One region of the Dryocola baronae genome, then DNA from elsewhere that is predicted to be linked to it. Evidence: predicted binding sites of a transcription regulator. Region 1 holds the regulator's gene; the other holds the start of a gene.

Region 1 (4,420 bases):
TTCGGTGAGCTGCTGGATGTGGCGCTGCATGTCGTGCAGGTATTCGTCGGTGGCGATTTCGATATCCAGCCAGACCTTTGGCTCCGGGGCCGCGTCGCGCCACTGTTCCAGCTGCTTTTCGATTTCAGCGAGCGAGCCTTTTATCACCGCCAGCGGCTGGCTGACGGGAACGGGGAGCGCGGTCACTTCTTTTAAAGCGCCGTCGGCAAATTCAACCAGGTAAACGCTTTTCGGCCTGCCGGTTTCGTCGAAGCTGAGCGGGATGGGGGAGCCGCTGTAGCGAATGTGTTCCGTGCCGCCGATAAGCTGGGCGCGATGGATATGCCCAAGCGCGATGTAGTCGGCGGGCGGGAAGTTTTGCGCCGGGAAGGCGTCGAGCGTGCCGATATAGATGTCGCGCACCGCGTCCGTTTTGGTGACGCCGACGGTGGTTAAATGCCCGGTGGAGATGATCGGCAGCTTCTGCTCGCCGCGCGCGGCGACGGCCGCGGCGTGACACTGCTGATAATGTTCGGTGATGGCTTCCATCAGCGAGCGCTGTTTTTCATGGCCGCTAAGCCCCGCCCGGCTGCTCTGAATGTCGCGCGGGCGCAGGAACGGGATCGGGCAGAGGATCGCGCCCGGCGTGCCGTCTTTCTTATTCAGGACTAAAGTTTGTTCGCAGGCGTCGTGCCGTACGCTTGCGATAACGCGGGCGTTCAGGCAGGCGAGCAGCTCGCGGGATTCGTTGAGCGTCGCCACGGAGTCGTGGTTTCCGGCGAGTACCACCAACTGGCAGCCGGTGCTTTGCAGCTGCACCACAAAACGGTTGTACAGCTCGCGGGCGTAGCTCGGCGGCGAGCCGGTATCAAAAATATCGCCCGCCACGATTATCGCATCCACGCTATGAAGAACGACAGCCTGCAGCAGCCAGTCGAGGAAAGCCTGATGTTCCGGCCCGCGGCTTTTGGTGTAAAAGTTCTGACCGAGGTGCCAGTCCGATGTGTGGATGATGCGCATAATCCGTCCTGTGGCAAAAAAGCGTGAGGGGGATTATAAAGGAGTCGCTGCCCACGGCCCATCGACACGTCATAATTAAAAACGTTGAGTCATCTGGCCGTCATACTTTTCATAAATCTGTAACAAATCTGACGCATACTGGCGCACAATCACTAAGAGTCGGCCTCTTTTCAACAGGGTAAATCATGGCAAGACGCATTTTAGTCGTAGAAGATGAAGCTCCAATTCGCGAAATGGTGAGCTTTGTGCTCGAACAAAACGGTTTTCAGCCGGTAGAAGCAGAAGACTATGACAGTGCGGTAAATCTATTAATTGAGCCTTTCCCCGACCTGATTCTGCTGGACTGGATGCTACCCGGCGGTTCCGGCATTCAGTTTATTAAACACCTCAAGCGCGAAGCGCTGACCCGTGAAATCCCCGTAATGATGTTGACCGCCCGTGGCGAAGAAGAAGACCGCGTGCGCGGCCTTGAGGTGGGCGCCGACGACTACATCACCAAGCCGTTTTCCCCTAAAGAGCTGGTGGCGCGTATCAAAGCCGTGATGCGCCGTATATCGCCGATGGCGGTGGAAGAGGTTATCGAAATGCAGGGGCTGAGCCTCGACCCGTCCTCGCACCGCGTGATGACCGGCGAAAACCCGCTCGATATGGGCCCGACCGAATTCAAGCTACTGCACTTTTTTATGACGCACCCGGAGCGCGTTTACAGCCGCGAGCAGCTGCTTAACCACGTGTGGGGCACCAATGTGTACGTTGAGGATCGCACGGTGGACGTGCATATCCGACGTTTGCGCAAGGCGCTGGAGACGAGCGGTCACGACCGCATGGTACAAACGGTACGCGGCACGGGTTATCGCTTTTCGACCCGTTTTTAGTTTCCCAAAAGGAGTGTGACGCGTGCTGGAACGGTTGTCATGGAAAAGGCTGGTGCTGGAGCTGCTGCTCTGCTGCATCCCGGCCGCCATCCTCGGGCTGATTTTCGGCCATCTTCCCTGGTTTTTACTCGGCGCGGTTGTTGCGCTGCTGGCCTGGCATTTCTGGAATTTACTGCGCCTGTCCTGGTGGCTGTGGGTTGACCGCAGCATGACGCCGCCGCCGGGGCGCGGCAGCTGGGAACCCCTGCTTTACGGCCTGCATCAGATGCAGCTGCGCAATAAAAAGCGGCGCAAGGAGCTGGGCAGCCTGATTAAGCGCTTTCGCAGCGGGGCGGAATCCCTGCCGGACGCGGTGGTGCTGACTACCCATGAAGGGACGATTTTCTGGTGCAACGGCCTGGCGCAGCAGCATCTCGGCCTGCGCTGGCCGGACGATAACGGGCAGAATATTTTAAACCTGCTGCGCTACCCCGAATTTACCCGCTATCTGACCGCCAAAGAGTTCACTCGCCCGCTGACGCTGGTGCTGAATAACGGTCGTCATCTGGAATTCCGCGTGATGCCCTACAGCGACGAGCAGTGGCTGCTGGTCGCGCGCGACGTGACGCAGATGCACCAGCTGGAAGGCGCGCGGCGCAACTTTTTTGCCAACGTCAGCCACGAGCTGCGCACGCCTTTAACCGTGCTGCAAGGTTACCTGGAGATGATGCAGGACCAGAGCCTGGAAGGGCCGCTGCGGGATAAAGCGCTTGGCACCATGCGCGAGCAGACGTCGCGCATGGAGGGGCTGGTGAAGCAGCTGCTGACGCTTTCGCGCATCGAGGCGGCGCCGGCGATGGTGCTTAATGAAAAAATCGACGTACCGCTGATGCTGCGCGTCGTGGAACGCGAGGCGCAGACGCTAAGCCAGCAGAAACAGACGTTACAGTTTGACGTCGATCCGTCGCTGCGCGTGTTCGGCAATGAAGAACAGCTGCGCAGCGCCATCTCCAACCTGGTCTACAACGCGGTAAACCACACGCCGGAAGGCACGCACATTACGGTGAGCTGGCACAAAACGGCGCAGGGCGCGAAGTTCAGCGTGGCGGACAACGGGCCGGGCATTTCGGCGGAGCACATTCCGCGCCTGACCGAGCGTTTCTACCGCGTGGACAAAGCGCGTTCTCGCCAGACCGGCGGCAGCGGGCTGGGGCTGGCGATAGTTAAACACGCCCTGAGCCATCACGAGGCGCGGCTGGATATTGAAAGCAGGCTCGGCAAGGGGACGACGTTTTCTTTTGTGCTGCCCGAGCGGCTGATTGCGCCGGGGGAGTAATGAAGTAGCGCCATCCAACGATTGCGTCGGATGGCGCTGGCGCTTATCCGACCTACGTTATTCAGCCTAAGGTGCTGATTGCGCCGGGGGAGTAATGAAGTTGCGCTATCCAACGATTGCGTCGGATGGCGCTGGCGCTTATCCGACCTACGTTATTCAACCTAAGGTGCTGATTGCGCCGGGGGAGTAATGAAGTTGCGCTGTCCAACGATTGCGTCGGATGGCGCTGGCGCTTATCCGACCTACGGTATTCGGCTTACGTTATCCGACCTGCGTTATTCGCCCAACAGGTTAACGCGCGCTGAACATTTATTGACCAAAACTGTCAATCTCCCTTTCCATTTCTCTCCCGCTGCGCGTTTTTTACCCTCTCGTTAACCAAAACGCGTCTTCTGGCGAAGTTTTGACCGCATGATGCACCATAATAATTTCTAATAATTGAATTTATCCACTATGTTTGTGGTTAATTTAAGGATATCAATCTGGTTTCCGGATCCCTTCTTGTCTTCAAACGCTATAAGCGTTTTAATTGCGCCCCTGGCATTAGCATACGACTGAATTTGCGTGGTAATTCGACCAACTATTCTTCGCCACCGATCGGGAACAGTGTTTTCTGCGGTCGTCATCTGCAACTGCCACTTTTTTGCCACGCTGGACGGCAGAAAAATTTGAATACTTTCAACACCACACATCCACAGGCTGCAAATATTTTATGACCCATCATTTAAAATCTCGCGACATCATCGCACTGGGCTTTATGACCTTTGCGCTCTTCGTCGGTGCGGGCAACATCATTTTCCCCCCTATGGTTGGCTTGCAGGCCGGTGAGCACGTCTGGTGGGCTTCTCTTGGCTTCCTGGTGACCGCGGTAGGTCTGCCGGTGCTGACCATCGTCGCTATTGCCCGCGTGGGCGGCGGCATTGATAGCCTAAGCTCGCCGATTGGCCGCCGCGCAGGCGTGCTGCTGGCAACGATTTGCTATCTGGCCGTAGGCCCGCTGTTCGCCACGCCGCGTACCGCAACCGTTTCTTTTGAAGTGGGGATTGCGCCGCTGACCGGCGCGGGCGAGCTGCCGCTGTTTATCTACAGCCTGGTCTATTTCGCGATGGTTATCGGCATTTCCCTTTATCCCGGCAAGCTGCTGGATACCGTCGGCCACGTGCTGGCCCCGGTGAAAATCGTGGCGCTGCTGGTGCTGTCTGCGGGCGCGCTGCTGTGGCCTGCCGGTGGC
Region 2 (4,420 bases), 2.4 Mb from region 1:
GCGTCAACGCGCTGGAAGCAATCCGCTTCTACGTCAGCTTCGCCTGCTCATTTGCCTTTGCCGAGCGCGAGCTGATGGAAGGCAACGCCAAAATCATCAAGCTGATTGCCCGCGACGAAGCGCTGCACCTGACCGGCACCCAGCACATGCTGAACCTGCTACGTTCCGGCGAAGACGATCCGGAAATGGCCGAAATCGCCCAGGAATGCCGTCAGGAATGCTACGACCTGTTCGTGCTGGCCGCCGAGCAGGAAAAAGAGTGGGCAAGCTACCTGTTCCGCGACGGTTCGATGATCGGCCTGAACAAAGATATCCTGTGCCAGTATGTGGATTACATTACCAACATCCGCATGCAGGCCGTCGGCCTCGACCTGCCGTTCAAAACCCGTTCTAACCCAATCCCGTGGATTAACGCGTGGCTGGTGTCAGACAACGTGCAGGTTGCGCCGCAGGAAGTCGAAGTCAGCTCTTACCTGGTTGGGCAGATCGACTCCAATGTCGATGCTGACGATCTGAGCAACTTCCAGCTGTAACTGATGAGCCGCATTACGCTAAGCATCACCGGCGCACATCTAATGTGTCAGGATGAACACCCTTCCCTGCTGGCGGCGCTGGAACATCACCAGGTCGCCGTAGAGTATCAGTGCCGGGAAGGTTACTGCGGATCCTGCCGGATTAAGCTGGTATCCGGCGAGGTGAAATGGCTGAGCGAACCGCTGGCGTTCATCCAGCCCGGTGAGATTTTACCCTGTTGCTGCCGGGCACAGGGCGATATTGAAATTGAGATGTAAAAAGCAAAAACCTCCCGCGGGAGGTTTTTTTTGTCGTAGGTCGGATTAGCGCAGCGGCATCCGACACTTACGATGTATAGGGTGGATGTCGCTGCGCTCATCCACCTTACAAAATCGGCTTAATAGCCTAGCTGTTATTTTCTCTGGCTTTCATTTGTTGGTGATGCTTGTTCTCGCCCACCATCACCACCAGCAGCAGAACCACCGCCAGCACGCTGCCGCCGATCATCACCATAAAGCCGCCGTCCCAGCCGAAGAAGTCCACGGTATAACCCACGATCGCGCTCGCCGCAACCGAACCGCCAAGATAGCCGAACAGCCCGGTAAAGCCAGCCGCCGTGCCCGCCGCCTTTTTCGGTGCCAGTTCAAGAGCGTGCAGGCCAATCAGCATCACCGGGCCGTAAATCAGGAAGCCGATAACTATCATACAGGCCATGTCCACGCCCGGATTGCCCGGTGGGTTTAGCCAGTACACCACGGTGGCGATGGTCACCAGAATCATAAAGAACACGCCGGTGGCCCCGCGGTTGCCCTTAAAGACTTTGTCCGACATCCAGCCGCACAGCAGCGTTCCCGGGATCCCCGCATATTCATACAGGAAGTAGGCCCAGGAGGATTTATCCAGCGCGAAGTGTTTCACCTCTTTGAGATAGGTCGGCGACCAGTCCAGGATGCCGTAACGCAGCAGGTAAACGAACACGTTAGCGATGGCGATATACCACAGCAGGCGGTTGGGGAAGACGTACTGCATAAAGATTTGCTTCGCCGTCAGCTCTTCTTCCGCATTCTCGCTGTAGTCGTCCGGGTAGTCGTTTTTGTACTCCTCAATCGGCGGCAGGCCGCAGGACTGTGGGGTATCGCGCATCAGGCCAAACGCAATCAGCGCCACGAGGATAGCCGCAAAGGCAGGCATATACAGCGCCGCGTGCCAGTCGTTAAACCACGCCATCCCCAGCAGGAACAGCAGCGGAGGAATGCCGCCGCCGACGTTATGCGCGCAGTTCCAAATCGAAACGATACCGCCGCGCTCCTTCTGCGACCACCAGTGCACCATGGTGCGCCCACACGGCGGCCAGCCCATGCCCTGGAACCAGCCGCACAGGAACAGCAGCACAAACATCACCGCGATGCTCGACGTCGCCCAGGGTACAAAGCCCATAAACAGCATAACGGCGGCGGCAAGGATCAGCCCGGCAGGCAGGAACACACGCGGGTTAGAGCGGTCAGAAACCGACCCCATGATGAACTTGGAAAAACCATAGGCGATGGAAATCCCGGACAGCGCAAAGCCCAGGTCACCACGCGAGAAGCCCTGCTCCACCAGATAAGGCATTGCAAGGGTGAAGTTTTTACGCACCAGATAGTAAGCGGCGTAGCCGAAGAAAATCCCCATGAAGATTTGCCAGCGCAGGCGGCGATAGGTCGGATCGATGTGTTCTGACTTCAGCCTTGGCTGATGCGCTGCAGGTTTAAATATACTCAGCATGAATGCCTCCGTGGCAGTTTCTGGAAAAGCCATGTTCTTTTGCGAGCGCATGTTAATGAAAATCATCTGTCTTTAGTGTGAAACATCGCACACCACGTTACAGTTTTATTACAAATTAGCGAAAGGGTGCATCAGGTCACACTTCACTTTCGATTTATGCTCGAATTTGCTCGATATCAAACATTGATAATTCATTCTGTGGCTGAATAGCGATCAACGGGTTTCTTTCAGGAGAAGAGCATGTCGACGGGAAGCAAAGAACGGGATGTCATTATTATCGGCGGCGGCGCAACCGGTGCGGGAATTGCCCGCGACTGCGCCCGGCGGGGGCTGCGCGCGCTGCTGCTCGAAAGACACGACATCGCCACCGGGGCGACGGGCCGCAACCACGGATTGCTGCACAGCGGCGCTCGCTATGCAATGACCGACGGTGAATCGGCCAGGGAATGTATTGAAGAAAACCGCATCCTGAAGCGCATCGCCCGCCACTGCATCGAACGTACCGACGGCCTGTTTATCACCCTCCCCGAAGACGACTTAGCCCTCCAGAGCACGTTTATCGCCGCCTGTAAAAGTGCCGGAATTAACGCCCAGCGGCTCGATCCTCACGAAGCGCTGCGCATCGAGCCCGCCGCTAACCCACAGCTTATCGGTGCCGTTCGCGTACCCGACGGGACGGTCGATCCGTTTCGCCTGACGGCGGCCAACATGCTTGATGCCAGGGAACACGGCGCGGAAATTCTGACCGGGCAGGAGGTCACCGGCCTGATACGCAGCGGCGACCGGGTAACCGGCGTGCGGGTCTTCAACCACCAGACTCATGAGCATCACGATTTATATGCCAGCGTAGTGGTCAACGCCGCGGGGATCTGGGGGCAGCGCATCGCCGAATATGCGGATTTGAGCGTGCGCATGTTCCCGGCCAAAGGGTCGCTGCTGATCCTCGGCCACCGCATTAATAACATGGTCATCAACCGCTGCCGCAAGCCTGCCGATGCGGATATCCTCGTGCCAGGCGACACTATTTCGCTGATCGGCACCACCTCCACCCATATCGATTACGATCGCATTGACGATATGCGCGTCACGCCGCAGGAAGTGGACATCCTGATCCGCGAAGGTGCCAAGCTTGCGCCGAAGCTTGCCTCCACCCGCATCCTGCGCGCCTATGCGGGCGTGCGCCCGCTGGTGGCGAGCGATGACGATCCCTCCGGGCGCAGCGTCAGCCGGGGCATCGTGCTGCTGGATCACGCGAAGCGCGACGGCATGGAAGGCTTTATCACCATTACCGGCGGCAAGCTGATGACCTACCGTCTGATGGCCGAATGGGCGACCAACGCCGTTTGTGAAAAGCTCGGCAACAATCAACCCTGCACCACCGCCGCCACGCCGCTTCCGGGTTCTGAAAACTCGGCGGAAGAGACAATTCGCAAAGTGATTTCTCTGCCGCCGACCATCCGCCGCTCCGCCGTCTGGCGACACGGTGACCGCGCCGACCGGCTGCTGGCGGGCGATCGGCTCAGCAACAGCCTGGTCTGCGAATGTGAAGCGGTTACCGCAGGGGAAGTGCGCTACGCCGTCGACAGCCTCGCGGTAAAAAACCTTGGCGATCTGCGCCGCCGGACCCGCGTTGGCATGGGCACCTGCCAGGGCGAACTGTGCGCCTGCCGAGCCGCCGGGCTGTTACAGCGTTTTGGAACGTCTACGCCCGCCCGCTCGCTGGACCAGCTTTCGGCGTTTCTCAACGAGCGCTGGAAAGGCATTCGGCCCATCGCCTGGGACGACGCCCTGCGGGAAAGCGAATTCACCGCCTGGGTTTACCAGGGGCTGTGCGGGCTGAAAAAAGGAGCCACCCAATGAAATTCGACAGCTTGATCATCGGCGGCGGACTGGCTGGCCTGACGTGCGGTATCCGCCTGGCGGAAGCGGGCCTGCGCTGCGCCATTGTTAGCCGCGGGCAAAGCGCGCTGCACTTCTCGTCCGGCTCGCTGGATTTGCTGGCTGAACTGCCCGACGGGACGCCCGTTGAACAACCTTTGAAAGCGCTCGAAGCCCTGGCACAGCAGGCGCCGCAGCACCCATACAGCCTGATGGGCGCGCAGAATGTCCTGCGTTATGCGGTCGAAGGCGAGGCGCTGCTTGA

Evidence for each region. The regulator PhoB, encoded in region 1, activates phosphate uptake and scavenging genes when phosphate is short. The targets are predictions, from matches to a motif close to CTGTCATAAAACTGNCNNAT.
Region 2: the regulator PhoB is predicted to act here: its motif matches at 2,372-2,391, upstream of glpT (glycerol-3-phosphate transporter).

The regions. Positions count from the first base shown of each region.
Region 1 covers NZ_JBINNY010000001.1:3,931,613-3,936,032, reverse strand. Annotated here, with positions in the region: gene sbcD (exonuclease subunit SbcD) at 1-999, opposite strand, end outside; gene phoB (phosphate response regulator transcription factor PhoB) at 1,185-1,874, shown strand; gene phoR (phosphate regulon sensor histidine kinase PhoR) at 1,897-3,189, shown strand; gene brnQ (branched-chain amino acid transporter carrier protein BrnQ) at 3,902-4,420, shown strand, end outside.
Region 2 covers NZ_JBINNY010000001.1:1,557,340-1,561,759, reverse strand. Annotated here, with positions in the region: gene nrdB (class Ia ribonucleoside-diphosphate reductase subunit beta) at 1-533, shown strand, start outside; gene yfaE (class I ribonucleotide reductase maintenance protein YfaE) at 537-791, shown strand; gene glpT (glycerol-3-phosphate transporter) at 919-2,277, opposite strand; gene glpA (anaerobic glycerol-3-phosphate dehydrogenase subunit A) at 2,518-4,137, shown strand; gene glpB (glycerol-3-phosphate dehydrogenase subunit GlpB) at 4,134-4,420, shown strand, end outside.